DNA from 2 places in the Serratia sp. 121840015-1 genome. Region 2 is predicted to be linked to the other one. Evidence: riboswitches for the same ligand, from Rfam matches in the RefSeq annotation. Region 2 holds a riboswitch; the other holds the start of a gene.
The links. Region 2 has a riboswitch for fluoride ahead of crcB (fluoride efflux transporter CrcB). Riboswitches for the same ligand answer to the same signal wherever they lie in the genome.

Region 1 (14,700 bases), on a different contig from region 2:
ACCGACCAAATCCAGATTGTCCGCGTCTTCAGCGAGAAAAACCTGCCGATTGGCTTCATCGTGCCCGGTCGAGAACATGGCGTGCACATAGGGGATCAACGTCAATTCCCGCTCCAACCCTTTGCGATGCACATTTTGCAGGCCCGGCAAATCTGCGGCGAAAATCAGCATCGGCTGCCCGGAAATACCGCCGTAGCGTCTGCCCTGCGCATCCACGTAACACTCGCCGATGATTTCCGGGGCGGCGGCGGCGATGCCCGTCGCCAGAAAGGCCACCACGTTCAGCCGCTGCCAGGTCTGCAGATCGTCGCGTACGATAAACGCTATCTTGGTATCAAACATCTTTCGCTCTACTCCGTAGTGCTGTTAAAAGCACATCATCGGAAATGGCAAATCAGCGGTATAGAACGTTTGTGCACTGGCGTTGATAGGCCGCCGGTGATAAACGGTAGGCACGCTGGAACCAGCGACCCAAATGGCTCTGATCGGCAAAGCCCACCTGCATGGCGACCTGCGCCGGTTCTTGCCCCTGCGCCAACAACAAGCGTGCGGCCCGCAGCCTCAACCGAACCAAATACGCATGCGGCGACTGGCCAAAAGCCCGAGTGAATTGGCGAGTCAGGCGGAAACGGTCCAGACCACACTGAAGCGCCAGGTCATCCAGACTGGGGTTATCCGCCATATGTGCATGCAGATAGTCCCGTAAGCGGTTCATCTCAACCAAAGCGTCGTCGTGTTGGGAATCCGGCCTGGCACGGATGTGCCGTGACAATAGCGTCAGCAGATGGTCCAGGCTTTGATCGCGCGCCAGTCGCCCCTCTCTATGATGCAACGAGAAAAAGGCCTGCTGTATCGCGGCCGCCAGCATAGGATCGTCGGTCAACGTGCTGTGGAAGGCACCTTCCAGCACGGAGGCGTCCCCCATTCCACGGCGGTGCATAGCGGCGGATACCCAATGCTGGGGCAAATAGAGCATCGCATAGGTAAATCCCTCGGCCTGCGGCGCATGGCCATCATGCACCGCCCCCGGTTCGATCAGCATGGCGCGTCCCGGCCGGCTGGTATGCAATGAGCGGTGGCAGTTGAAACGCTGTAAACCCTGCTGCGTGACACCCACCAGCATTTCATCATGATCGTGAGGATCGTAGGCATGCCCCTGAAAGTGGGCATTGACGCTCTCAATACCGGTTTCCTCATCGCGTCGCAGTTCAAGCCAATCTTTATGTTGATGATTTGACGCCATGCAATAAATCCGGAGTTCTGCTCATAGGAAAAGAAAAACAGCTTACCCTGAGACCGCCACCGTTGCACGCTCACAGCTCGCAGATGGCATAAGTGCCCTTTCCGGCCGATTTCGCCTGATACATCGCGCCGTCGGCGCGGGTCAGCAGCATCTCCTCCGTCACATCGCCGCGTGGGGAAATGGCCGCGCCGATGCTGGCGGAAAGCCGTACCTTCTGCGGCCCGATCTGCGTAATTTTGGCCAGATGCGCCAACACGTTTTCGCAAAACTCGCTGACTTCGCGCCGCGGATCCGTCAACGGCCACAGGATCACCGTGAACTCGTCACCGGCCAGACGCGAGACGCTGTGGCGCTCGCCGGCGCAGGTGCTGAGCAATGTGGCGAACGTCTTCAGGATCGCGTCGCCGAAGTCATGGCCATAGCTGTCGTTAAGGGTTTTGAACCCGTCGAGATCGATAAACAGCAGCGCCATCTGCCGCTGATGGCAACAGGCCTGCAGCGTGCCCGACAACCGGCGTAGAAACGCGCGGCGATTGGTCAATCCGGTCAACATGTCGTGGGTTGCGTCATATTCCAGCCGCTGCTGCAGCCGCTTCAGTTCGGTGATGTCCATGGCGAGAATGTAGAAGCCCTGCGCTTCGCACGGCACCAGCGTGGTGTGGATCATCAGCAGCCCTTGCCGGGTCTGCAGCTCATTCTCAAAACTCACCATTTCGCCCGCGAGGGCCCGCTCGATCATCGGTTTTGCTATTCGATAAACGCTTTCCCCCATGAAATCGCGCACCGTCATCCCCCTGAGGCTAGACTCCTCCAGACCGAACCAGGTTTTGTAGGCGCTGTTAGCGAACAGGTAGCGTTCATTACCGTCGATCTGGCTGATTAAGGCCGGCATATTGTCAGTAATGGCGCGCAGACGCTCCTTCTCCGCACTGAGCTGATATTCTGCGAGCACCCGGGTCTCAATCTCTTCGTTGAGCTTTTTAACCACCACGTTCAGCTCCTGCGTGCGGATTTCGACGCGTTGTTCCAGCTCGTGTTGCAGAGCGAACAGATCGGCCTCCGCCGCTTTGCGCTCGCTGATATCGACGATAACCGAGATGAAATGGTCCGGCTTGCCGTTCGGCAAACGATTGAGCGCCACCGTCAGCTGTACCCAAACGATCGAGCCGTCGGCGCGGAAATAGCGTTTTTCCATCGAATAGGTACTGATTTCATTTTTCAGCAGCTGCTGCAGCTTTTCCAGATCGGTGTTGAGATCGAGCGGATAGGTGATGTCCTGGAAGGTGCGATCCATCAGCTCACGCTCGGAATACTGAAGCATTTCGCAGATGCGCGGATTCACCCGCAGCCAATATCCTTGCAGCGAGACCAGCGCCATACCTACCGCCGCCTGGGAGAAGGTTTGTTCGAACAGCGCCTCCGTACGCTGCAGGTCGGATTTCAGGTTTTCGGTATAGACGAGGCGTTCAATGCTCTGCAGATATTCCTCCACCACGGCGGCGAAATCGTGCAGATCGGCCAGTTGAGCAGGAGAAAACGGCTGCGGGTGGCTGTCGATAATGCACAGCGTGCCTAGCGGCAAGCCATCGAGCGACAGCAGCGGCTGCCCGACGTAAAAACCGATCCTCGGCCCGCCGATCACCAGCGGATTATCGAAAAAGCGCGGATCCTTGGCGGTATCGGGCACCACCAGCGCTTCGCGTTGCAAGATGGCATGGCCGCAAAACGAGATATTGCGCGGCGTTTCTCGGGCATCCAGACCGTAGCGCGATAGAAACCATTGGCGATCCCGGTCGATCAGCGACACCAGCGCAATGGTCACGCCGAAGTATTTCGCCGCCAACCGCGTGATGCGATCCAGTTTTTCCACCGAGTTCGAATCCAGCACGTTCAGTGAGTTCAATACCGACAGGCGTTCGGCTTCGTTTTCGGGGAAGCAGGGTTCGAGCATGTTGTCTCCCATTGTGTCACCCACGGACCCGGCATAGCCGGCGTGAGTCCGTTCAGCCTATCCGTCGGTTAGCGGCAAATAATATCCTTGTCCATCATAGACTCACTCACAGTATCAATCCGATTATGTATTCTCGCCAACTTTGCCGGGCGTTGCGTTTCCCCCCGCGCTGCGCTACAGTCGTTCACAAGGTGATGGTGTTCCACCTTTCCCAACCGCCGCGTTCACTCGAACCGGATGATGACGCCTGATATACAACTTCGCTTTATTTTTTAGGCAGGTATGTCAGGAGTCGCTATGAATGAAATCTCAGGTTTTACCTCTTTTCCACTCCAGTCCGATGCCGTCGCGCGGGAAATGCCCCTGTGCGTTTTCGGCCATAAAAATCCCGACAGCGACAGCATCTGCAGCGCGCTGGTGGTTGCGGACTGGCTCAATCACCTCGGCAAACCGGCCGTCGCTTTCCGCCTAGGCGACCTCACGCCGGAAACCCGCTACATACTGGCTGCCGCCGGCATACAGGCGCCTGCGCTGCTGACAGACGATCTCCGTGACCGCAAAGTCTGGCTGGTCGACTTTACCGATATCGAACAAGGCCCGGCCTCATTGCCCGACAGCGACGTGGTCGGCGTTATCGACCATCACCGGCTGGGCACGTTAGTCACCCGCAACCCGCCCGATGTCTGGGTGCGCGCCGTCGGCTGTTGCGCCACCGTGATCCTGCAAATCCTGACGACAGAAAAGCCAATGCCACTTAACGCCGCGCAGGCCACGCTGCTGCTGGGCGCCATCTTGAGCGACACCGTCGCGCTCAGTGCGCCGACCACCACGGAACAGGATCGGCTGGCGGTCACCCGGTTGCGCGCAATCTCTCACGTCGACTATGACGCCTTCATCGCCGGGCTGCTGGCCGCCAAAACCGATCTCTCCGGGCAATCCGCCCCGCAGTTGCTGCAGCGCGACGCCAAGAATTACCGCATCCATACCGTTTCGCTGCTGCTGTCGCAGATAGAAGTGCGGGCCATGAGCGACATCGATCCGCTGTTGCCCGCGCTGCAACAGGCGCTCGAGCAGGCGAAGCAGGAAGCCGGGCTGGAGATGACCGCGCTGTTGGTTACCGATATCACCCACCGCCGTTCCACCCTGTATTTTTCGTCGAACCGGGTACTCGCCATTCAGCAGGTGTCGCTGCCCGGTATGACGAGCCGAAAAAAAGAGGTTTTACCGTGGTTAACCCTACAGATTGCTCACGCAGGGAGATAAGACATGCCGATCTACCAACACGCTTTACTGCTGGTACAGGATGAACGCGACGGCCGGCTGCTGTTGCGCCATGCCGAACGCCTCAATCAGCAGATGAATACGCGCATTACCGTGGCGCACATCAGCGCCGACTATGCCGAGCTGGACTACCTCAGCGATGCGCAAACCAAAGATCGCCAGTCCAGCGAGGTGATCGCCGCCAAAGCCATGCTCAGCCGCCTGGTGGACGACTGCTCAATCCCCCTGGAGGTGCGCGCAATGGTCAGCATCCATCGCTTCAAAGACGTCGAAGCCCTGATTGCCCGTGAAGGCGTCGATCTTTTGTTGCTCGGCCATCAGAACCGTCCGTTTGGCGTCTATGCCTCCTTCGGCTTCGAATTCATCAACCATTTATCCATCGATGTGCTGATAAAGCACGTTCCCACTCCCTAGAACGAGGTGACTACCCATGAGCTATGAGATTGAAAGCGTAACCGCCAGAGAGATCCTGGATTCGCGCGGCAACCCGACCGTCGAAGTCGAAATGAGCGCGGCGGGCGTCGTGGCCCGGGCTTCGGTGCCTTCGGGAGCCAGCACCGGGTCGCGCGAGGCGGTGGAGCACCGCGACGGCGATCCGCACCGTTTCGGCGGCAAAGGCGTACTGGAGGCGGTGCACAGCGTCAAAACGGCGATCAACGAGGCGCTGCGCGGAGTGGATGTGCGCCAACAAGAGGAGATAGACCGCCGGCTGATCGCGCTGGACGGCAGCGAGAACAAGAGCCGATTGGGGGCCAACGCCCTGCTCGGCGTTTCTCTGGCCGCCGCCCGCCTCGCGGCGCAATTGTCGCAGCTGCCGCTGTATCGTTATCTGGGCGGCATCGGCGCCAACCTGCTGCCGGTGCCCTGCATGAATATCATCAACGGCGGCGTGCACGCCCGGTGGCAAGGGGCGGACTTTCAGGAGTTTATGATAGCTCCCCTGGGCGCGCCGTCGCTGCGCGAGGCCGTGCGCTGGGGCAGTGAAGTTTATCAGACGCTGCGCCAAATCCTGTTGGAAAAAGGCCTGTCGGTCGGCGTCGGTGACGAAGGCGGTTTCGCGCCGGCGGTCGCCTCAAACCGCCAGCCGCTCGAGCTGATCGTGCAGGCGATAGAGAAAGCCGGCTACCGGCCGGGAGAAGATATCGCGATCTGCATGGATCCGGCCTCGAGCGAATTCTACACCGACGGCAAGTACCGCCTGCGCAGCGAGAATCTCGAGTTGGACGCAGCCCAGATGACGGCCTATTACCAACGGCTGGTGCAGGATTTCCCCATCGTGCTGATTGAAGACGGCTTGGCCGAGGACGACTGGGCCGGCTGGCGTATTCTGAGCGACGCCCTGGGCGACCAGGTGGAGCTGGTCGGCGACGATCTGTTCGTCACCAACGTGAAATACATCCAGCGCGGGATTGATGAACGGTTGGCCAATGCGGCGCTGATCAAGCTGAACCAGATCGGCACGCTAAGCGAAACCTTCGCCGCCGTACAGCTCTGCCAGGCGAACGGCTGGGGCACCTTTATCTCGCACCGCAGCGGTGAAACCGTCGACAGCTTTATCGCCGACATGACGGTCGCGATGCGAGCCGGCCATCTGAAAACCGGCGCGCCGAGCCGCGGCGAGCGAATCGAAAAATACAATCAGCTGATGCGCATCGAAGACCAGTTGGGCGACGCGGCGGTGTATGCCGGTCGTTCCGCCTTTAAACGCCGCTAAGCTTTGCCGGCCGGGCCGGCGATGCGTCGGCCTGTTTTTCGCCCTTGGCTTGGCACAGCCCGGCGACACCGGACTCCAATAAGGTCAGCCGGGTCGTCAACAAGGTTTCTCGTTGTTCATTCAGCGTGGCCATCATCAGCTCGATCTCCGCCAGCCGTTCATCGACGCCGCGTATCAACCCATCCTCATAAGCGCTGCCCTGCAGCGCCAGCACGCGTTGGATCGCCTGCAGCGAAAACCCCAGATTTTGGCCGATTTGGATCAGGTGCAATCGCTCCAGCGCGCTATCGCTGTAGACCCGATAGCCGTTGACGCCGCGCACCGGTTTCGGCAGCAACCCCAACTGCTCGTAGTAGCGTATCGCCGAGGCGGCCACGCCGGCGCGCTGCGCCAATTCTCCGATCTTCATGCCCTATTGACCTTAAAGTTAACTTTAAACCTAGTATAGCGCCATTCCCCTTACGACAGGAGCGCAAAACCGATGTTTACCCCACTGACGCTGCCCAACGGCAGCCGCCTGACCAACCGTCTGGCCAAGGCGGCGATGGAAGAAAATCTGGCCGCCCCAGGCCAACTGCCCGGCCCGGCGCTGTGGCGCTTATACCGCTATTGGGCCGAAGGCGGCGCCGGCTTGATCATCACCGGCAACGTGATGATCGACGGCCGCGCCATGACCGGCCCCGGCGGCGTGGTGCTGGAACAAGACACGCCGCTCGCCCCGTTCGAAATCTGGGCCAAGGCCGCGCGCCAGGGCGGCGCGCAGGTGTGGATGCAGCTTAACCACCCGGGCCGGCAGGTGATGGCGAACATGGGCGGCAACGCATGGGCGCCCTCCGCCATCCCGCTGGCGATGGGCAAGCACAGCAAGCTGTTCGCCCAGCCGCAGGCGATGGATGAAGCGCAGATCGCCGAGGTTATCGCGCGCTTCGCCGCCAGCGCGCACGCTGCCGAACGGGCCGGTTTTACCGGCGTGGAGATCCACGCGGCGCACGGCTATCTGATTTCCCAGTTTCTCTCGCCGCTGACCAACCAACGCAACGATCGCTGGGGCGGCGAGTTGGCGAACCGCGCCCGCCTGCTGCTGGAGGTGGTGCGTGCGGTGCGCGAGCGCGTCTCGCCGGGCTTTTGCGTGGCGGTCAAACTCAACTCCGCCGATTTTCAGCGCGGCGGTTTTTCTTCGGACGATGCGCGCCAGGTGGTGCTGATGCTGAACGATCTGCCGGTCGATCTGATCGAACTGTCGGGCGGCAGCTACGAAAGCCCGGCGATGCAAGGCGAAACGGCGGACGGCCGCACCCTGGCGCGAGAAGCCTATTTTCTGTCCTTCGCCCGCGATCTTGCCGCGGTGGCCCGCATACCGGTGATGACCACCGGCGGCATCGCCCGTCCTTCAGTAGCGCAGCAAGTGCTGGACAGCGGCGTCGCGGTTGCCGGCATCGCCACCGCCATGGCGGAAGTGCCCGATCTGCCGCGGCGCTGGCAAACCGGGGCGGCCCCCCATGCGCTGCCTGCCCCGGTCACCTGGCGCAGCAAAGCGATGGCGTCGCTCGCCCGCATGGCGTTGGTCAAGCGCCGGATGCGAGCGCTGAGTGACAATCGGCCACGCAGCGTGCGCTACTCCCCGCTGTTCACGCTGCTCGTCGATCGGTGGCGTACCCGCCGCATCCTGCAGCGCTACCACGCCTGGTTACGGCAACGTTAACGGCAACAGCGCCGGCGAACCCGGCCGGCGCTGCGTAAAAAACGCGCTTTTTTGATCGCGCTACGTGAAATCTGAGAGAAATCACCGATCTGGATGCTGCGCTTTTAACGGTTGGCCATTTATATTCATCACAAATTTTGTGTATATAAACGCTATAGGACTTAAGGTGGTGAATAGATAAAAATAAGCCGTTAATTCCTATTTATGTTATTAAACGGAAATTCACCTTATTAATAAGCGTATTAAAGCCGCCTGCAGGTTGGCGACGGAAAGGATTTTTGTGCCATGTTAACGATATGTTGTTTTTTACCGGCAAAACCAACGGTCAATAAATCAACAACATATTGATGAGCCTAAGAAAAAACTAAACAATTCAAAACAAAATCGGCTATTGAGTCCCAGGCGAAAAAGCCATATATTGGTCGCGCTTTTCACAAGGCAGTTACTTTTCTAATTCATTAATTCAATCGGAGCGTGTTGAGACCTTCGGTTGTAGGAGAGATATGATGACGGATAAAGTCCGTATTGATACTTTAGTTGCAAACTCATTAAACGGAAACAATGAAACCTATTTGGCGCGCCAAGCCGAATTTGAGTCGAATGTTAGGAGTTATCCGCGCAAATTGCCGTTGGCAATTGCGAAAGCCCAGGGCGTTTGGATCACTGATGTTGAGAATAATCAATATCTTGATTGCCTGGCCGGGGCGGGAACGTTGGCTCTTGGACATAATCACCCCGACGTCCTGCAAAGCATCCAAAATGTCATTACCAGCGGCTTGCCGTTACATACTCTCGATCTCACGACCCCGTTAAAAGATCGTTTCTCCGATTACCTGCTCTCTCTGTTGCCGGGCGAAGGCAAAGCCTATTGCCTGCAGTTCTGCGGCCCGTCCGGTGCCGATGCGGTGGAAGCCGCGCTGAAGCTGGCGAAAAAGCACACCGGCCGTTCCGGCGTGATCAGCTTCTCCGGCGGTTATCACGGCATGACCCACGGCGCGCTGTCGGTCACCGGCAACCTGTCGCCGAAGGCGGCGATCAACGGCATGATGCCTGAAGTGCAGTTCATGCCTTATCCGCATGAATACCGCTGCCCGCTGGGCATCGGCGGCGAAGCCGGCGTCAAGGCGCTGACCTACTACTTCGACAACCTGATCAACGACGTGGAAAGCGGCGTGCGTAAACCGGCGGCGGTGATCCTGGAAGCCGTTCAGGGCGAAGGCGGCGTTAACCCGGCACCGGCCGAGTGGCTGCAGCGCATCCGCAAAGTGACGCAGGAGCATGGCATTCTGCTGATCATCGACGAAGTTCAGGCCGGTTTCGCCCGTACGGGCAAGCTGTTCGCCTTCGAACACGCGGGCATCGAGCCGGACATCATCGTGATGTCGAAAGCGGTCGGCGGCGGCTTGCCGCTCGCGGTACTGGGCATCAAGAAAGAGTTTGACGCCTGGGAGCCGGGTCATCACACCGGCACCTTCCGCGGCAACCAGCTGGCGATGGCCACCGGCCTGACCACCCTGCAATACCTGAAAGAGCACAAGGTCGCCGACAAAGTGGCCGCTCAGGGCGAATGGCTGAAAGGCAAGCTGGCCGAGCTGCAGAAACGTTATCCGGTGATCGGTCACGTCCGCGGCCTGGGCCTGATGATCGGCATCGAGATCGTCAAGCCGAACGAAGCGCAGGATCACATGGGCTGCTACCCGGCCGATGGCGAACTGTCTGCGCTGCTGCAGAAGAAATGCTTCGAATCCGGTTTGATTCTGGAGCGTGGCGGGCGCAACGGCTGCGTGCTGCGTCTGCTGCCTTCCCTGCTGATCACCAACGATGAGCTGGGTATTTTCCTGGATAAATTTGAGCAGGCGCTATTGGCCGCCGGCATCAAGCCAGTCTGATTGGAGCGAATGACCGCGATGTCCAAGTTAAACCCGATTCTGGCTTCCTCGGCGCACAGCGCCGAGGCTTACCGCCAGGCGATCGCGCAGAGCAGTGAAGCCGTCGTGCAGTGGCTGCAACAGCCCGAGATGTATCAGGGCAAAAGCGTGGCCGAACTGCGCGAGCGCATCAAGCTCGACTTCACCCCGCAAGGCCTGGGCAACCAGGCGGCGATCGATCGCGCCATCGAGTACTTTTTGAAAGACAGCCTGTCGGTGCACCACCCGCAGTGCGTGGCGCACCTGCACTGCCCGAGCCTGGTAATTAGCCAGGCCGCCGAAGTGCTGATCAACGCCACCAACCAGAGCATGGACTCCTGGGACCAAAGCCCGTCGGCCACGCTGATCGAAATGAAGCTGATCGAGTGGCTGCGTGCCCAGGTCGGTTACCAGCCCGGCGACGCCGGGGTGTTCACCAGCGGCGGCACCCAGAGCAACCTGATGGGGCTGATGCTGGCGCGCGATGCGTTCTTCGCGCGTCAGGGCCACTCCGTGCAGCAGGACGGTCTGGTGGGCGATCTGCGCAAGCTGAAGGTGTTCTGTTCTGAAAACGCCCACTTCTCGGTGCAGAAGAACATGGCGCTGATGGGCCTCGGCTATCAGTCCGTCACCCTGGTGAAAACCGATCGCTTCGCCCGTATGGACGTGAACGACCTGGCGGAAAAACTGGCGCAGGCCAAGGCCAACGGCGAGCAGGTGATGGCGATTGTCGCCACCGCCGGCACCACCGACGCCGGTGCCATTGACCCGCTGCGCGACATCGCGCGGCTGGCGGCGGAGCAGCAGATTTGGGTGCACGTGGATGCGGCCTGGGGCGGCGCGCTGCTGCTTTCCGAGCAGTACCGCGACTACCTGGACGGCCTGGAACTGGTGGACTCCATTACCCTGGACTTCCACAAGCAGTTCTTCCAGACCATCAGCTGCGGCGCCTTCTTGCTGAAAGACGAGCGCCACTATGAGCTGATGCGCTATCAGGCGGCCTACCTGAACTCCGAGTTCGACGAAGCGCAAGGCGTGCCGAACCTGGTGTCCAAGTCGCTGCAGACCACCCGCCGCTTCGATGCGTTGAAGCTGTGGATGGGGCTGGAAGCGCTGGGGCAGAAGCAATACGCCGAGATCATCGATCATGGCGTGACGCTGGCGCAACAGGTGGCGCGTTACATCGCCGATCAGGAATCGCTGGAGCTGGTGATGCAGCCGCAGCTGGCCAGCGTGTTGTTCCGCTACCGTCCGGCGCAACTGGCGGCGAACGGCGACGCGGCCGTCGCGCTGTTCAACCAGCGTATCGGTGACGCCCTGCTGGAGTCAGGCCGCGCCAACGTCGGCGTGACCGAGTTCGATGGCGTGACTTGCCTGAAGATGACGCTGCTGAACCCGATCGTGACGCTGGAAGACATCAAGCTGTTGCTGGCGCTGGTCGAGAAAACCGCCCAGCAGCTGCCGGCGTAACCCTCTGCCATTGCACATTAAAAGCCGATAACCCCAGGTTATCGGCTTTTTTATCGCGCTCACGCCGGGCGTGCGCACTCAATCCGTTGACATGTTTTCCCAGGACGTCGCTTGATCGTCCAGATCGATTTCCAGCGTTTCCAAAAAGCGTGCCGTCATCATGTAGTGCCCAATCATTAATGACAGCTCAGCCAGTTGAACCTCATCATAATAGTGCCTGACCGCGTGAAATGTGTCGGCAGAGACCTTCACCTGTTTCACGCATTCATCGACAAAATGCAAGATGGCGACCCCTCTGGCGTCGATGCCCACACCCTGCTCTATTTTTTCTATGTCGTCATCGTGCCACCCCGCAAGGATCGCCAGTGGGTAGTGTTGCATGCGTTCATAAGCGCTGCCGCTCAACGCGCCAACCCTTAATATGATCATTTCCCGATCTTTATCGCACAGTCGCCCGGCAGGAAAGGAAGCCCCCAGGGACAGATATCCCTGCGCCGAACAGCTGGTTTTCAACAGCCCCAGCGTAAGGTTGGCGGGGAAACGGGCATATTGCTGCTGCTGTTCAGCCGTTAATTCACTCACCGTCGGCAGTTTTATTCTGGCCATCGTTTATTCTCCTGCGCGTTCATCGATAATTGCAACCGGCCGTGCCCAGCCGGCGGATGCCTTATAAACCTTGACCGGCAGGCTGATCACGTTAAATCCACAGGGCGGCAGCAATTCAAGATTGCACAGTTTTTCAATCTGGCAATAAGGATATTGACTGCCGGCATAATGCCCTTCCCAAATAAGCGAAACATCGCCGCTTTGTTCAAATTTGGTGCGCGTATGGCTGAATGGCGCGTCCCAGCTCCAGGCATCGGTGCCGACCACCCTGACGCCGCGCTCGGTAAGATACAGCGTCGCTTCACGGCCCATGCCGCAACCGCGATGAATGAAATCTTCGCTGCCGTAACGCCCGCCGGCCGCCGTGTTGACCAGGACGATATCGCCGGCGGTGATATGATGGCCGATCTTCGCTAATTCACGCTCAATATCATGCGCAGTGGCCACATAACCGTCGGGAAAATGGCGAAAATCCAATTTGACGCCAGGGCCGATACACCATTCCAACGGTATTTCATCAATGGTTTTTGACGCCGATCCGTCATCCATATGTGAATGGTAGTGATAAGGGGCGTCCATATGCGTCCCCGCATGGGTGCTCATGCGGACAAACTCCACCGCCCAGCCCTCCTGACGCGGCAGCTCCCGGGGATCCAGGCCGGGAAATGATTCCGCCAGCTGCAACGCTCCGCGCTTGTTATCAACATACTCGATTTCCGGCAGAAAACTTTCCGGATCGGAGGCGATCCCGCTCATCAGCGGCACCGAAAGATCAATGATTTTGCCGTACATAAGGTTACCTTTATCCAGGGGAATGACCTGCCCAGAGTAAGCTTTCCCCATAGAATAGAAATGCCGATTATCAGACAACTTATTGTTATAATAGGAAGGCTCAGCCATGAGCGGACAGGAAGGCGTCATGAAACCGTCAGAATTGACCGGGGAAGCCCCAATATCGATTTGGTTCAGAAATAAATCCTGGCCGGCAGGAGCGCAATTCCCTTTACAGGCGTTGCCCTGGGGAAAACTGATGTATTCCATGAAAGGGCTGGTGGAAATAAATATTGAGAGCAATATTTATTTATCCACGCCGGAATATGCCATTTGGCTCCCCGTTAATACCGAGCATGAATCCGTCGCAAAGAGTGCAATTGATTATGTCATTCTTCATGTTAGTCCCCCACTATGCCAATTCTTACCGAACAAACCGCAAACCCTGCGGCTGAATAAGGTCGTCAAAGCGGTGCTGGCCGATTTTTCAGAAAGGCGTATTGGCTATCCGCGCACGCCTCAGGACCAGACGTTGGTTACCGCGTTGCTTGAGCAGCTGGCGCTGTCGGAGCGTTTTGACAGCTATCTGCCGCTCGGCAGCGACGACGTTATCAAGATCATGACCGAAAAGATGAGCGCCGCGCCGCACGATCTCAACACGCTGGCACAATGGTCGGGCATGCTGGGCTTGAGTGAGCGTACGCTGTCGCGGCGATTTCTCGCCGCTACCGGCATCTCTTTCAATGAATGGAAGCTGAGAAGCAAAACCCTCATGGCGATGGGGCTGTTGCAGGAAGGGAAAGCCGTCAAATATGTCGCCTCTACCCTGGGGTATAACGATCCTTCCGCCTTTATCGCCATGTTCAGACGACAAACGGGCCAGTCTCCCTCCGGTTTTTTAGCGGTAAGTCATGGCACATCGAAAACAGGCTCAGGCATAATGCATGGCGACTGATGCAGCATTAGCACGCACAAACTGCATCGAACGCCTTCCCCCTATTCAGCACGACAGGATGCGCACGCATGACAGACCCTGATTTCAACCTGCTGATCGCGCTCGACGCGCTGCTGACGGCGGGCAGCGTTGCCGGCGCGGCGCGACGTCTCGGTTTAAGCGCCTCGGCGATGAGCCGTACCCTCAGCCGACTGCGCACGGCGACCGGCGATCCCCTGCTGGTGCGTGCCGGCCGTCATATGGTGCTGACGCCCTACGCCGAAACGCTGCGCGAGCGGGCGCGGCATGCGACGTTCGAAGCGCGCGCTGTGTTGCGTCCGGCGCAGGGAGCATTGGATCCCGCCGCGCTGGATCGTACCTTCACGCTGCGCGCCAACGACGGCTTTGTCGAGGCCTTCGGCCCGGCGCTGATCGCCGCCGCCGCCGAACAGGCGCCGCGAGTGCGGCTGCGCTTTGCGCCCAAACCGGAGAAAAGCGACCGCCCCCTGCGTGAAGGTCTGGTCGATCTGGAGATAGGCGTGCTGGGTGACATGGGCCCGGAAATCCGCCTGCAGGCGCTGTTTCGCGATCGCTTCGTCGGCGTGATGAGAACCACGCACCCGCTGGCGCAACAGCCAGAGATTAGCGCCGCCGACTACGCCGCCTGCGGCCACGTGGTGGCCTCGCGCAGCGGGCGCATTCTCGGGCCTGTAGACGCCGCGCTGGCGGAGCTGGGGCTGACTCGCCAGATTGCCGCCGTGGTGCCGAGCTTTCCGGCCGCGCTGGCGGTGGCGCAGGCCTCGAACCTGCTGGCGCTGTTGCCCGCCTCCTTCCTGCAGGCTCAACCGGCCGACGGCCCGCTGCGCGTCTTCGAGCTGCCGGTGAAAACGCCGCCCATTACCGTCTCGCAAATGTGGCACCCGCGTCTGGACGCCGAGGCGGATCACCGTTGGCTGCGGCAGTTGGTGTTGGCCGTTTGTCGCCAATGGGTGTAGACACCGCGCGCAGCAGGTGACAATGTCACCCAATATTCTCTTATGGTGCCGCGCGCGCGTTTAAATCGGCCAGATAAGTGCAGAACATGTCCGCCATCGCATCGGCATAAGCCGCGATCTCGGTCG
Region 2 (14,700 bases):
GGAGCACAGCGCCAACCACGATTTTCTGACCGGGGTGCTGGCGCGCAGCGCGATGACGCGCAAAGCGGGCGAGCTGCTGGAGCACAAGCACCGCTCCAAAGAGGCGGTGTCGCTCCTGCTGATCGACATCGACCATTTCAAGCAGATCAACGATACGCATGGCCACAGCGCCGGCGATCAGGTTTTGGCGTCGTTCGCGCACATCGTGCGGCGCGAGCTGCGCCACGATCAGCTGTTCGGCCGCTTGGGCGGGGAAGAGTTCGCCATCATGTTGCCGCGCGCGCTGGCGGCACAGGGCGTGGCGCTGGGGGAACATCTGCGCCGGCTGGTGGAGCAGGCGGAACTGCAGGCGGAAGGCAAACAAACGTTGAAAATTACCATCAGCGTCGGCGTAGCCAGCCTGGCGATGAACGAAGTGAAATCGCTGGAGCAGCTGATGAATATGGCGGATATCGCGCTGTATCGCGCCAAATCGCAGGGGCGTAATCGGGTGGAGTCGTTCAACGTGGTGAACGGCAACAGCGTCGAGCATATCCTGTTCCGCTAGGGCTCGACGCTGGGCAACCGGCGCTTACAGGCTTTTCAGCGCCTTGATGGTCTCATCCATATCGATCTCGTGCTCGGAGAAGGTATGGGTGGTGTTCTGGAAAGTGGTAATGGTCAGCATGCGCAGCGTTTGCATGGTCTGCGCCTGGTCTTCGGACTGCGGGCGAATGCGGTTCATCAGCAGGCCGACCGACAGCACGGTGTTCTCTTTATCCACGTCGGCTTTGACCGGCACTTCCTTGGTGAAAGTGTTGAAAGACTTGATGCTGGCGATCTTGATTCTTTCGTTGGCGATGATGATGTATTTGCTGGGCGCCAACACTTTGACCGCATAAGCCGACGGGCCTTTGGTGTTATTGGTCGGTTCGAAGGTCACCGCCGCATTTTTCTTAATCAGCTCCGGGTTCTGCACTTTAATCACGTGAAAATAACGATTTTCTCCGTTCTCGTCGGTAATAAAGCCGAAGCCTTTGTCTTCAAAAAAAGTCGTTATCTTGCCGTTCATCGCTATTCTCACAAAAGGGTTCTATACAGCGCTTATGATAGCGCGGAATGCCTTGCAGCGACAGATTGCGCGGGCGGCATTTAGTCATGCGATAACGGCATTTAGCGGCTTTCTCCCCACATGCTATGTTCATGCTGACTTCATTCAATGCGAAAAAGGAATAGCGATGGGCATCAAACGTCTCAATCACGCCGTGCTGTATGTCAGCGACGTGCGGCAGAGCGCCGACTTTTATCATCAGGTGTTGGGGTTCAAGCTCAAGCCGTCCGACAGCCCCGATCGGGCGGTGTTTACCCAGGCCGCCGATTCGGACAACGATCACGATTTGGCGCTGTTCAGCAAGAACCTGGGCCAGCAGCGCGCCGGGGTATTTCGCGCCAACAACGAGCCGCCGGCGGAGCATGAGCCACCGGCCGGGCTGTACCATCTGGCCTGGGAAGTGGACAGCCTGGAGGAGCTGGAGCGCATTCGTCACCAGCTGGCCGAACGCGGCATTCTCGGGCTGGAAGAAGATCACGGCGTGCACAAAAGCATTTATGGCCACGATCCGGACGGGCTGCTGTTCGAGGTGACCTGGTTTATTCCGCCGGCGTTGCTGACCGAAGAGGACAAAAACCAGCAGGGGATCCGCCCGCTGGATTTCGCCGCCGAGAAACGGCGTTTCGCCGGCCGGTAAGCGGCTCGGGTACGGGGCGCCGCGGCGCCCCGACGATCACAGCACTTTGTTGAGAAAGTTGACGGTGCGCGGATGCTGCGGCTGAGCCAGCACTTGCCTGGCGTCGCCCTGCTCGACGATCTGCCCGTCGACCATAAATACCACCCGATCCGCCGCTTCGCGCGCAAAGCCGATTTCATGGGTGACCACCACCAGCGTGACGCCCAGATCCGCCAACCCCTTTATCACGTCTAGCACTTCGCCGACCAGCTCGGGATCGAGCGCGGAGGTCGGTTCATCGAATAGGATCACCTTAGGGTTCAGCGCCAGCGCACGCGCGATGGCGATGCGCTGCTGTTGGCCGCCGGAGAGGTGGCGCGGGTAGGCGTCCGCCTTATGGCGCAGCCCGACGGTATCCAGCAGCTCATAGGCTACCGCTTTCGCCCGTTCGCGGGAGTGGATCTTGTGCACCACCGGCGCTTCGATGATGTTTTCCAGCACCGTCAGGTGCGGGAACAGGTTGAAATTCTGGAACACATAGCCGACGTTGATGCGTTGCCGAAGGATGGCCTTTTCCTTCAGCTCATACAGCCGGTTGCCCTTGCGGCGATATCCGACGTAGTCGCCGTCGATGCGGATAAAGCCTTCGTCCACGCGTTCCAGGTGGTTGATCGCCCGCAGCAGCGTCGACTTTCCGGAGCCGGAAGGGCCGAGGATCACGGTGACGGTGCCCGGCTGCAGCGTCAGGCTGACGTCGTCCAGCGCCTTGTGTTTGCCGAAGAACTTGCTGACGTTGCTGATTTCGATTAGGCCGCGCGCCGGCACTGGGGTGAGGTTGCGCGCCGGCTGCTCGGGCAAGGCGTAATAATCAATGGCTTCAGACATACGGGTCTCCTAACGTTTTAGCCAGCCGGCCAGTTTCTGCCAGGGCGTCGGCGGCAGTTCGCGCACCGCGCCTCGGGCGAAATAGCGCTCGATGTAGTATTGGATCACCGACAGCGCGGTGGTGATGAACAGATACCAGACGGTGGCGACCATCAGCAGCGGTATCACCTGCTGGGTGCGGTTATAGATAACTTGAATGGTATAAAACAGCTCCGGCAGCGCCAGCACGTAAACGATCGAGGTGCCTTTCGCCAGGCTGATGATCTCGTTGAAGCCGGTCGGAATGATGGAGCGCAGCGCCTGCGGCAGAATGATGCGGAAGGTGCGGCGATAGCCCGGCAGGCCCAGCGCCGCCGCCGCTTCGTGCTGGCCGTAATCCACGCCCAAAATGCCGCCGCGGATGATCTCGGCGGTGTAGGCGGACTGCACCAGCGTCAGGCCCAGCACCGCCACGGCGAATTGGCCGAGAATGTCGATGGTCGGATAGCTGGCGAACACCACCGAGGTGAAGGGAATGCCCAGCGAGATGGCGTCGTACAGGTAGGAAAAGTTGTACAGGATGATCAGCACCAGAATCAGCGGCAGCGAGCGAAACAGCCAGATATAACCCCAGGCCAGCGACGCCAACAGGTAAGAGCGCGACAGTCGCGCCAGCGCCAGCAAGGTGCCGAACAGGATGCTGAACAGCGTGCCGAGCAGCGTCAGCAGCAGGGTTTGCCCCAGCCCCGCCAGCACCGCCGGCGCGAAGAACCACTCGGCGAACACGCCCCATTCCCAGCGCGCGTTGCCCGCCACCGATTGCACGATGGCGGCCAGAATAAACAGCGAAAACAGCGCGCCGATCAGCCGCAGCGGATAGCGGGCGGGCACCACTTTCAAGACGTCTTGTTTGGACATGTCATGTCTCCTGATACAGATAAAGGGGCCTTAGGCGATTTTCCTTTCCGACGCGCAACAACATGCGTCCTCTGCAATCAGGCTTTTGCGGAACGGCAGGCGGCCATCGTAGGGTGGGCGGCTGTAAACCTCGCTGTCGACGGTGGGATCGAACTGCGGCTGATACCCGTTGCTCAGATACAGGCCCACCGCTTCGGGCTGGCGAAAACCGGTGGTCAGATAGAGCCGGCGATATCCCTGCGCCAGCGCCAGCGCCAGCGTTTCGAGCTGCTGCAACACCCGCTGCGCCAGGCCCTGGCGCCGCAGATCGCCCCGCGTCCAGATGCGCTTCAGCTCGGCGGTTTGTGCGTCATAGCGTTTGAAGGCGCCCATGGCGATCGGCGCACCGGCGCGCAGCAGCACGATGAAGGCCCCCTGCGGCGGCGCGTACAGATCCAGCGGTTCCGGTTCCTGGTCACCAAAATAGTCGCCGTAACGCTGGCGATATTCGCCGAACAGCCCCTCGATTACCGGCGCGATCAGCGGGTCGGTCGGCAGCGTCTGAATGAAGGTGTCTTGCGTCATCGCGCGCTCCTAGTCGCCCAGGCCGGGCGGGTTGATTTCCGACTGCGCAAGGCGTTCGACGCTCTCGCCCCAGCGGTTGAGCACCTGATCGTACTGCCCGCCGCGGATCGCGCCGTTCAGCGCTTCGTTCACCGCCTGCACCAGGCCGTTGCCTTTACGGGTGGTGACGGCGATGTGCGCCGCCTTGGGCCAACCGCCTTCCACCGTGCCCGCCAGCCGGGTGCGGCCGTTCAGCGCCGCTTTATAGGCGCCCAACACGTTCGGCCCGAAGTAGGCGTCGGCCCGGCCGGATTGGATCGCCAGCGTGGCGGCTGCATCGTCGGTCACGTAGATCGGCTGGAAAGGTTTAAGCCCCTGCTGTCGATTCTGCTTGTCCCATGCCAGCAAGATGGCTTCCTGATTGGTGCCGGAGCCGACGATAATTTTTAATCCGGCGATATCGGCAGGCTGTTTGATCGTCGCGATCTTGCCGCCGGTTTTGACGTAAAAGCCGAGCGAGTCGATGCGGTAGGTGGCGAAGTCGAAGCGGGTTTTGCGCTCTTTGGTCACGGTGACGTTAGTGATGGCCGCGTCATACTTGCCGGAAACCACCCCCAGCGGCCAGTCTTCCCACGAGGTTTGCACCACGTTAAGCGTTAGGCCCAGGCTGTCGGCCACCAGCTGTGCGATATCCACTTCGCTGCCGATCAGTCGCCGGTTGTCGGCGGCGAACAGCGCCAGCGGCGGCGTGTTGAGTGCGGCGATCGCGACGGTGAATTGGCCCGGCTTCACGAAGTGGAAATCGGCCGGCAGTTTGGCGATCGCCTGCGGGTTTTTCGGCGCGTGGATCGGGGTTTCATTGGCCTGCAAATCGATGCCGGTGCCCGCCAGTGCGGCGCCGGTCAGGCTCAGCAAGGCCGCCACGAGGGCGGCGGTAACGGTTTTCTGCATAGCGGGTATCCCTGAAAGCGATCTTATTATTGGGTGAATCTGTTCAACGGGCGCTTCAGGCCCAGGTGCTCGCGCAGCGTGTCGCCGTGGTACGCCTGGCGGAACAGGCCACGTTGTTGCAGGACGGGCACCACCCGATCGACGAAGTGGCCGAAGGCGTTGGGCGTACCGCCGCTGATGATGAAACCGTCGGCGGCTTCGCCGTCGAACCAGCGCTGCAGACCGTCCGCCACCGCTTCCGGCGTGCCGCTGAACACCGGGCGCGGCGAGGCGGCTTCCAGCGCCACCTGGCGCAGCGTGAGATTGCGCTCGCGGGCGCTGCGCTTGATGGCGTCGGTGGTGCTGCGGAAGCTGTTTTGCCCCAGATCGCCGATGTCCGGGAAGGGCGCGTCCAGCGGATGGCGGGCAAAGTCGTAATGTTCGAAGTAGCGGCCGAGATAGTTGAGGGCGTTCTCGATGCTGACCAGGCGGGCGGTCTCCTGGTACTGGCGCTCGACGTCCGCGTCGTCGTCGCCGACGATCACGCTGACGCCCTGGAAGATGCGCAGATCGTCCGGTTCGCGCCCCTGTTCCACCAGCTGCCGCTTCACGTCCTGATAGAAATCCTGCGCCTGTTCCAGCGTGTCGTGATGGGTGAAGATCGCATCGGCGTGTTGGGCCGCCAGCCGTTTGCCGTCTTCAGAGGCGCCGGCCTGGAACAGGATCGGGCGCCCCTGCGGCGTGCGGCCAATGTTCAGCGGCCCCTGTACCGAGAAGAACTCCCCCTGGTGATTGAGAGTGTGCAGTTTGCCGGTGCGGAAGAATTCGCCGCTGGCCTTATTACGCACGAAGGCGTCGTCTTCCCAGGAGTCCCACAGCCCTTTGGCGACGTCGAGAAATTCGCCGGCGATGCGGTAACGCAGGCTGTGTTCCGGGTGTTCTTTGCGCGAGAAATTTTTGGCCGAGCCTTCCAGCGGCGACGTCACCACGTTCCAGCCGGCGCGGCCGTTGCTCAGGTGATCGAGGCTGGCGAACTGGCGGGCGACGGTGAACGGATCGCTGTAGGAGGTGGAGAGGGTGCCCACCAGGCCGATTTTATCGGTGGCGGCGGACAGCGCGGCCAGCAGGGTGAGCGGTTCGAAACGATTAAGAAAATGCGGAATGGATTTTTCGTTGATATATAACCCATCGGCGATGAAGACGAAATCAAATTTTCCCTGTTCGGCTTTTTTCGCCGAGGCGATATTAAATTCGAGGTTAATGCTGGCGTCGGCGGTGGCGTCCGGGTGGCGCCAGGCGGACATATTTCCCGATGCGCCATGCAGAATGGCGCCCAGGCGCAATTGCCGTTGATTATTCGCGTTGTCGCTCATCGTGATTATCCTGTCATGCGCCGCAGAGGCGCGCGGTGTCTGATGGGTTCACTATTGATGAGCGGCGGCGGGATGTAAAACAACAAAACAGCATATTCAAATGTTGAAAATTGCAAATATCACGGCGAGCGAAATAATAAGGCCCGACGCGGCATGTGCGGCGTCGGGGAAATAATATATTCCGTTATTCAGGCGTTGCTGAGGGCTTTTTCTGGCGCGGTGGTTAATTGTTGCAACGTGCGTTCCGCCAGCAGCGTGAAATATTGCGCCGCCGGGAAAAGAGCCCGTTCATCGGGATTGAAACGCGGATGATGCAGGCCGAACTCGCTGGCGGAGCCGATGCTGACAAATACCCCCGGTACGTGATGCAGATATAGCGCGAAATCTTCGCCCCCCATCTGCAACTCCGCTTCTTCGACCCGGTAGCCGGCCTCGGCGGCAACGGTTTTGCTGAACGCCGCCCAATGCGGGTCATTGATCACCGCCGGCGGCCCCGGTTGCCAGCGCAGTTCGGCCTGCGCACCCAGCGCGGCGGCTATGCCGTCGATCACCTGGCGAATCTTGTCCGGCACCTGGCGGCGCACCGCGTCGCTGTGGGTGCGCACCGTGCCTTCCAGCTCCACGGTTTGCGGCAGCACGTTCCAGGTATTGCCGCCTTCGATGCGCGTTACGCTCACCACCAGCGATTCCAGCGAGCTGAAGCTGCGGCTGGGCAGCGTCTGGAGCGCGCCGACGATCTGGCTGGCGGTGACGATGGTGTCGACGCCCTGTTCCGGTTTGGCGGCGTGCGCGCCCTTGCCGGTGATGAGGATCTGGAAGCGATCGACGTTGGCGTAGAACGGCCCGGCGCGGGTGGCGAAGGTGCCGGTGGGCAGCTCCGGCGCATTATGCAGGCCAAACACCGCGGCGACGTTATCCAGCGCGCCAGCGTCGATCAGGTGTCGGGCGCCGTTGAAGGTCTCTTCTGCCGGCTGGAAGAAGAGGCGTACCGTGCCGGGCAGGTCGGCCTCACGCGCTTTCAACAGGTGTGCGGCGCCGAGCATCACCGAGGTATGAAAGTCGTGGCCGCAGGCGTGCATCACGCCGCGGTTTTGCGAGCTGAAGGGCACGTCGGCGATTTCGTCGATCGGGAGGGCGTCAATGTCGCCGCGCAGCGCGATGATCGGCCCCTTGCCGCTGCCGATCTCCGCCACGACGCCGGTTTTCAGCGCCAGCGGCAGCAGGCGAATGCCCGCTTCTTGCAGCCAGCGCGTCAGCCGGGCGGTGGTGGCGAATTCGTGATTGGAAAGCTCCGGGTTTTGGTGCAGCTCACGCCGATAGGCGATGATTTTGTCTGCCAACTGGCTGGTCATAGGCTTGGCTCACAGTGGGAAATAAACCCTAACCCTAGTGCAGCGGCCGCCGAAGCAAAAAGACCATCTGGTTATATTTCATAGCGATTGCGTCTGCGCGGGAGCGTCAACGCTGGGGGAAGCGGGCGAGTTTGGGCGTTCGCTCGTTGTTCGCCGGCGCGTGGAGAGGATTGACCTGGCACGGTAACTTATCGCAACCGGTGCAATCAATTTACACCGGACAACACGGATTTTTTCACTCTTTATCGGATTTCTGTGATCGCGGTGGTGGACAAAATCCTGCCTGCTTGCTGTACTGTAATAGACACAGGTTTTGTGTCTTTCATTCACGTTAAAGGTAAGTTTGATGTCTAAGATTAAAGGTAGCGTTAAGTGGTTTAATGAATCCAAAGGCTTCGGTTTCATTACTCCGGAAGATGGTAGCAAGGACGTTTTCGTTCACTTCTCTGCCATCGTTAGCAACGGTTTCAAAACGCTTGCTGAAGGCCAGCGTGTAGAATTTGAAATCACGAACGGTGCCAAAGGCCCATCTGCCGCTAACGTTACTGCTATCTAAGCTGCGTAGCTGAATTTCTTAAAACCCGCTCATTGAGCGGGTTTTTTATTGGGCGCGTTATGCCTCGCTGCGGCGGCCTAACAGGCTGAACAGCAGGATGGCGACGGCGTAGCAGCCGACGATGGTCAGCGCCATCGACAGGCTGGACGTGCCGCCCAGCCCGGTGAGCGGCACGGCGCAGGCACCGAGCGCGAACATGCACACGCCGATTAAGGCCGACGCGCTGCCCGCTTTGTCACCCTGGCTTTGCATGGCCAACGAAGAGGCGGTTGGGCCGACGATGCCGATCACCGCCACCGAAAAGAACAGCGGCACCAGCAACAACACCAGCGGCGCATGCAGCGCGGCGGCCAACAGCAGCAACAGCGATGCGACGGCCGCCAGCGTTAACCCACTCCTCAACACCCGGCGCTCCCCCCAACGCGAACTGAGGCGGCTGGCCAGCTGCGCCGCAATGATTAGCCCGACGCCGTTAATGGCGAAACACAGGCTGAACATCTGCGGGCTGAGGCCGTAGATCTGCTGCAGGACGAAAGGCGAGGCGCCGATATAGGCGAACATGCCGGCCATCACGAAGCCCTGCGTCAGACACAGGCCCATGAAATAGCGTTGGGTCAACAGACTGCCCAGCGACATCAGCATCGCCAGAATGCCGCCCTGGCTGCGGCGCTCGGCCGGCAGGGACTCGCGCAGCTTCAGCGCCGACAGGCTGAACAGCAGCACGGCGATGGCCGCCAGCACGCCGAAGATGCCGCGCCAGTTCATCACCTGCAGCATAACGCCGCCCAGCACCGGCGCGACGATCGGCGCCAGACCGTTGACCAGCATCAGCAGGGCGAAGAAGCGGGTCAGCTCATGACCGGCATACAGATCGCGGGCAATGGCGCGGGAAATCACCGCGCCACCGGCGCCGGCGATGCCCTGCAGCAGGCGGGCGATCAGCAACTGGTCGATGGTGGGCGCCAGCGCGCACCACAGCGAAGCGCCCAGCAGCAGGATCAGCGACAGCAACAGCGGGCGCATGCGGCCCAGTTTGTCGCTGTAAGGACCGAAAATCAGCTGGCCGACGCCCAGGCCGAGCAGCCCGGCGGTCAGGCTGAGCTGCGCGGCGGCGGTAGAGGTATTCAGTTCGCCCGCCATTTCCGGCAGGGCGGGCAGATAGAGATCGGTGCACAGCGGCCCTAGCGCGGCCAACAGGCCAAGCACGACGGCGTACACCAGACGTTGTCTGGCTAAGTGTTTGGTCATGGGAGATTAGAGTTTCCTGAACAGGTGAGAAATGGCCTGCTGATACAGATCGCGCAGCAGGGACGCATCGGCTTTTTGCGTGGTAAGGATGCGGTAACCGGTGCCTTCGCTCATGACGGCGATAAACTCCACCCGCGCGGCGATCTCTTCCGCGCTGAAATGGGGATACAGCCGCTGCAGGTTGTGGCACACGTGGCGAAACAGCCGCGCTTCCGCATCGCTGAGCATTTTGGCCACCACCGGGTTGCGCGTGGCCTCGGCGGTCACTTCAAGCATCAGCATGTGATCGGTTTCGCTCTCGCCCGGCTGCTGAAACAGCGTGCGCGCCGCCAGCGTGCCGGCGATCAGGTTGATGTGATCGCCAAGGTTTTCCAGCCGCTGCATCTTGCTGGCGATGATGCGGTTGACGATTTCCTCGATAATCGCGTCTTTGTTGGCGAAATAGCGATAGATTTGCCCGACGCTGAGCTGCGAGCCCTGGGCGATTTCCGCCATGCTGGCGGCGTGGAAGCCGTGGCGGCGGAAGCTGGTTTTCGCCGCTTCGACGATCTGATCGCGGCGGGCCTGCACCTTGGCCTGTTTACTGTCGTTGGGGGGGAGCATTTGCCCGATCCTTTGCTACACGTGAGCCGGGTTCACATTTTTGGGTGTGAACGTTCATTCTCAATTGTAGTGCAATCGGCCGGAAAGGCGCAAGATGAACGCGTGCGGTGGGGAAAAGGCGCTTAAGCGAACAGGTAGGATTTGATAAAGGCGGCGACGATCAGCACGCACAGCGCAACGGCAATCGTTTCGGCGGCGGTTTTCGGCAGGCTAAACATAGCGGTTTCTCATCCAGTCAGGAGTTACTGGATGAGATTATGCGCATGCAAGATTAAGGAAACATTAAGGGCTTAGCGCCCGTTGACCCACATCACCAGCATGAAAGCCAGCAGCGTCATCGCCAGCGAGCCGGCCAGGTTGAGCAGCATGTTGGCCAGCGCCCAGCCGAAGCGGCCATCCTGCATCAGGTACACCACCTCCAGCGAAAAGGTGGAGAAGGTGGTTAGGCCGCCGCAGAACCCGGTGGTGATCAGTAATTTCCAGGTGGGGTCCAGATGCGTCATGCGGGTAAAAATCGCCATCGCCAGGCCGATGATAAAACCGCCGATCAGATTGACCATCAGCGTACCGAGCGGAATGTGGGCGTTCAGCGGATTCATTTTCATGCTTACCGCCCAGCGCAAAACGCTGCCGACGCCGCCGCCGATAAATACGGCCAGTAAAGAGCTCAACATGGGGCAACTACCTTTCAATCAGAGAAATTCACGGGACTCGGAAAGAGACAGGCGTAACGCTACGCGCCTCTCTCCGAGAGGTTACGTAGACATCATCAGCCTGTGAAGGCGGTTAGGGAGGAATGTCATCTCCAGCGTGCCGCACGGCCTTTTTTGCCGTACCCGGTGGATGTTACACCTAACGCTGCCTATTTTGTAGTATCGACAATCTGCGAGGTCACCCCATGGAAATCAGAACGGCGCGCCTGAGCGATCGCCAGGCTATCGCCGAATTAATGACGGCGTTGGATTATCCCGGCACCGAGGCGTTTCTGCCGCAGCGAATGCGCCAGCTGCTGGCGCATCCGGACGAGGCGCTGCTGGTGGCCGTGGAGGGCGAGCGGGTGCTGGGCGTGCTGTCGCTGCATTTTCTGCCGCAGCTGGCGTTGGCCGGCGACATTGGCCGCATCAGCTATTTTTGCGTCGACGACCGAGCGCGCGGCGCAGGCGTAGGGCGGCGGCTGTTGGCGGAGGGCGAGGCGCTGGCGCGCCGTCGCGGCTGCGATCGGCTTGAAGTCCATTGCCACAGCCGCCGCGAGCGGGCGCATGCGTTTTACCGGCGTGAAGGCTTTGTCGAAGCGCCGAAGTATTTTGCCAAGTTATTAAACCAGTAAGTTATTCGCCCGTCGGCACCGCCGTTTCCAGCCGGTTGCGGCCATTTTGCTTCGCCCGGTAAAGCGCGCCGTCGGCCGCTTTCAGCCAGTCCAGATAACCGCCCAGCGCGGGGTGGTAGTTGGCGATGCCGGCGCTGATCTGCAGCCGCAGCTGTGGCGCCTCTTTGAAGATAACGGCGTCCAGCCGCTGCTGGATGCGCTGCAGGACGGTTTCCGCCTGTTCGGCGCTGGTGTTCGGCAGCACCGCGCCAAACTCGTCGCCGCCGTAGCGCCCGACGATATCCACGTTGCGCAAGCCAATCAGCAGCTCTTCCGCCAGCGCCGCCAGGGCCTCATCCCCCAGCGCATGGCCGAAAGTATCGTTGATGGTTTTGAAACGATCGATATCCATCAGGATCAGCGTGGCGTTGTCCTGGTAGCGGCGGCAACTGTCGAACTGACGATGCAGCAGATGCTCCCAATGGCGGCGGTTGTACAAGCCGGTCAGCCCATCGCGGGTGCTGATGCGTTGCAGCTCCTGTTTTTTTTCCGCCAGCCGTTTGGCGGTGCGGTAGGTCACCAGGCCGAGCAGCGTCGGGTAAAGGTAGATCATCGGCAGGCACAGATAGATTTGCAGCGGCGTGCTGTGCGGGTGGAACGGGAAACCGAGCAGCGCGCCGGTCAGCGCCGCCGCGGCCAATTGAATCGCCAACCCTTTGACAAACAGTGCCTTACCGGCCGAAGCGATGTTGTTCATGCTCATCATCGACAGGATGACGATCGCCGGCAGCGCGTTGAACGCCATCATCGCCGCCCAGAAACCGCCGAAGGCGGAGTCGATCAGCAGGTTGCGGATCTCGGCTTTGAACGGATCTTTGGCGCGGCAGGCCAGGCGGTAGGCGAGATGCGGCCAGAGAAAACCGTGAAAGGCCAGTAACAGCCAGACCGCCGTGGGCGGAGCCAAGGGATAGAGTGCGGCGCAAACGCAGATAAAGCCGAGCCCCAGACCGGCGACGCGGGGCAGATAGGTGCGTTTGGCGAAGCTGAGGCCGGATTTTCGGGCATCGAAAATGGGTGGGGCAATATACATCCGGCATCTCCCTGATAAGTATCACGGCAGCGTATCATGCGGGTGATAAACTAAGAATAGTCTGGGATTCACGCCGTGAGGCGGCGTGGCATTCCTGCGACGGATCTCACTCTGTTACATGTTGCGGTTGTGCGAGCGGGGGGAAAGTCGCTAAATATTCGCAGGCAAGGTCAGTTTTTCTCGCTGTTCACGCAGCGCTCTATGATAAGAAGGTGAGTATGGAAGGTATCAGCATTACCAAACTTCTGGTGATTGCGGTGTTGGTGATTTTACTGTTCGGCACCAGCAAACTGCGTACGCTCGGCGCCGATCTCGGCGCGGCGCTGAAAGGCTTTAAAAAAGCCGTGGGCGACGACAGCACGCCGCCGGCCGCCGGCAACAACACCGCCGAGAGCCAGTCCGCTCAGCAGAGCGTCGAAAAGAAAGACGTTTAATTCCGTCTGACGGCGCGCAATAAAAAAACGGATGCCTTGCGGACATCCGTTTTTTGGCGTTTCCGCCGTCTTTAGCGTAACAAACTATTACGCGTTATTTCACTTCCATCCCTTTGGCCTGCAGATCGGCGTGATAAGACGAACGCACGAACGGGCCGCAGGCGGCGTGGGTGAAGCCCATCGCCATCGCTTCTTCTTTCATCTCGTCGAACTCGGCCGGGCTGACGTAGCGCTGCACCGGCAGGTGGTGGCGGCTTGGCTGCAGGTATTGGCCCAGCGTCAGCATGGTCACGCCGTGGCGGCGCAGATCGCGCATCACTTCGACGATTTCCGCGTTGGTTTCGCCCAGGCCGACCATCAGGCCGGATTTGGTCGGGATATCCGGGTGCGCTTCTTTAAAGCGCTCCAGCAGCTTCAGCGACCACTCGTAGTTGGCGCCCGGGCGCACCTGGCGATAAACGCGCGGCACGTTTTCCAGGTTGTGGTTGAACACGTCCGGCGGCGTGGCGGTGAGGATTTCCAGCGCGCGGTCCATACGGCCGCGGAAGTCCGGCACCAGCGTTTCAATTTTGATGTTCGGGCTCTTGGCGCGGATGGCCGAGATGCAGTCGGCAAAGTGCTGAGCACCGCCGTCGCGCAGATCGTCGCGGTCAACCGAGGTGATCACCACGTAGCGCAGCGCCATGTCGGCGATGGTTTGCGCCAGCTTTTCCGGTTCGTTGGCGTCCGGCGCGATCGGGCGGCCGTGGGCCACGTCGCAGAACGGGCAGCGACGGGTGCAGATGGCGCCGAGGATCATAAAGGTAGCGGTACCGTGGTTGAAACACTCGGACAGGTTAGGGCACGAGGCTTCCTCACAGACGGAGTGCAGGCCGTTTTTACGCATGGCGGCTTTGATGCCCTGAATGCGCGTTGAGTCGGCAGGCAGTTTGATCTTCATCCACTCGGGTTTACGCAACAGCTCCTGCCGTTCGGTGACCACCGTTTTGACCGGGATCAGCGCCATTTTGTCAGCATCGCGGTATTTGACGCCGCGTTCCATCTGAATTGGTTTACTCATAATCGTGCAGGTTCCAGTTACGAAGCTCGACCGTCTGGTAGCCGAGTAAATGAACAAATTCCTGTACCAGGATTGGGTGTATGTCTTCAATGCCAACGCCGGGCGCCAGCGCGCTGACCTGCGTCATTTGCATGCCGGCGTAACCGCAAGGGTTGATGCGTTGGAAGGGGCTGAGATCCATCGCCACATTCAGGGCAAGGCCGTGGAATGAGCTGCCTTTGCGGATCCGCAAACCCAACGAACAGATTTTCTGCTCCCCCACGTACACGCCGGGCGCATCCGGACGGGCGCGCGATTCGAGGCGGAAGTGGGCGAGGGTGTTGATAACCGTATCTTCTATCGCCGTAACCAATTGGCGTACGCCGACCTTGTTGCGTTTCAGATCGACCATCACGTACATCACCTGCTGGCCCGGCCCGTGGTAGGTCACCTGGCCGCCGCGATCGCTCTGGACCACCGGGATATCGCCGGGCATCAGCACGTGTTCGGCTTTGCCGGCCTGGCCCTGGGTGAAGACCGGGTGATGCTGCACCAGCCACAGTTCGTCCGGCGTAGTCTCGGTACGACTGTCGGTGAAGTTATGCATGGCTTGGGATACAGGCGCGTAGGGCTGCAACCCCAGCTGACGCAAAATGATCTTGTCTGGTTGCAAAAGAGTCATCGTCAGGTTACAGAAGTGGTAAAGCCATTATACCGGGCGCTCCGGCCTGCGACCAG

Region 1: it holds a riboswitch for fluoride, as region 2 does, so the genes downstream of both, ACUXAC_RS07290 (DHHA2 domain-containing protein) here and crcB (fluoride efflux transporter CrcB) in region 2, are expected to answer to the same signal.

Annotation. Positions count from the first base shown of each region.
Region 1 covers NZ_JBSEYF010000001.1:1,519,992-1,534,691, forward strand. Annotated here, with positions in the region: gene ACUXAC_RS07275 (DUF2000 domain-containing protein) at 1-342, opposite strand, end outside; gene ACUXAC_RS07280 (AraC family transcriptional regulator) at 395-1,243, opposite strand; gene ACUXAC_RS07285 (diguanylate cyclase domain-containing protein) at 1,314-3,194, opposite strand; fluoride riboswitch at 3,376-3,451, shown strand; gene ACUXAC_RS07290 (DHHA2 domain-containing protein) at 3,492-4,457, shown strand; gene ACUXAC_RS07295 (adenine nucleotide alpha hydrolase family protein) at 4,461-4,889, shown strand; gene eno (phosphopyruvate hydratase) at 4,906-6,189, shown strand; gene ACUXAC_RS07305 (MerR family transcriptional regulator) at 6,176-6,598, opposite strand; gene ACUXAC_RS07310 (NADH:flavin oxidoreductase/NADH oxidase family protein) at 6,671-7,891, shown strand; gene ACUXAC_RS07315 (diaminobutyrate--2-oxoglutarate transaminase) at 8,398-9,780, shown strand; gene ACUXAC_RS07320 (pyridoxal phosphate-dependent decarboxylase family protein) at 9,799-11,268, shown strand; gene ACUXAC_RS07325 (carboxymuconolactone decarboxylase family protein) at 11,347-11,874, opposite strand; gene ACUXAC_RS07330 (cyclase family protein) at 11,878-12,915, opposite strand; gene ACUXAC_RS07335 (helix-turn-helix domain-containing protein) at 12,905-13,600, shown strand; gene ACUXAC_RS07340 (LysR family transcriptional regulator) at 13,669-14,574, shown strand; gene ACUXAC_RS07345 (TetR family transcriptional regulator) at 14,615-14,700, opposite strand, start outside.
Region 2 covers NZ_JBSEYF010000003.1:307,771-322,470, forward strand. Annotated here, with positions in the region: gene ACUXAC_RS17695 (GGDEF domain-containing protein) at 1-547, shown strand, start outside; gene ACUXAC_RS17700 (cold-shock protein) at 572-1,051, opposite strand; gene ACUXAC_RS17705 (VOC family protein) at 1,218-1,727, shown strand; gene ACUXAC_RS17710 (amino acid ABC transporter ATP-binding protein) at 1,764-2,591, opposite strand; gene ACUXAC_RS17715 (amino acid ABC transporter permease) at 2,601-3,488, opposite strand; gene ACUXAC_RS17720 (GNAT family N-acetyltransferase) at 3,519-4,052, opposite strand; gene ACUXAC_RS17725 (ABC transporter substrate-binding protein) at 4,062-4,982, opposite strand; gene ACUXAC_RS17730 (LLM class flavin-dependent oxidoreductase) at 5,009-6,334, opposite strand; gene ACUXAC_RS17735 (M20 peptidase aminoacylase family protein) at 6,523-7,686, opposite strand; gene cspE (transcription antiterminator/RNA stability regulator CspE) at 8,033-8,242, shown strand; gene ACUXAC_RS17745 (multidrug effflux MFS transporter) at 8,300-9,490, opposite strand; gene ACUXAC_RS17750 (TetR/AcrR family transcriptional regulator) at 9,497-10,093, opposite strand; gene crcB (fluoride efflux transporter CrcB) at 10,384-10,767, opposite strand; fluoride riboswitch at 10,847-10,909, opposite strand; gene ACUXAC_RS17760 (GNAT family N-acetyltransferase) at 10,992-11,420, shown strand; gene ACUXAC_RS17765 (diguanylate cyclase) at 11,422-12,489, opposite strand; gene tatA (Sec-independent protein translocase subunit TatA) at 12,708-12,923, shown strand; gene lipA (lipoyl synthase) at 13,018-13,983, opposite strand; gene lipB (lipoyl(octanoyl) transferase LipB) at 13,976-14,644, opposite strand.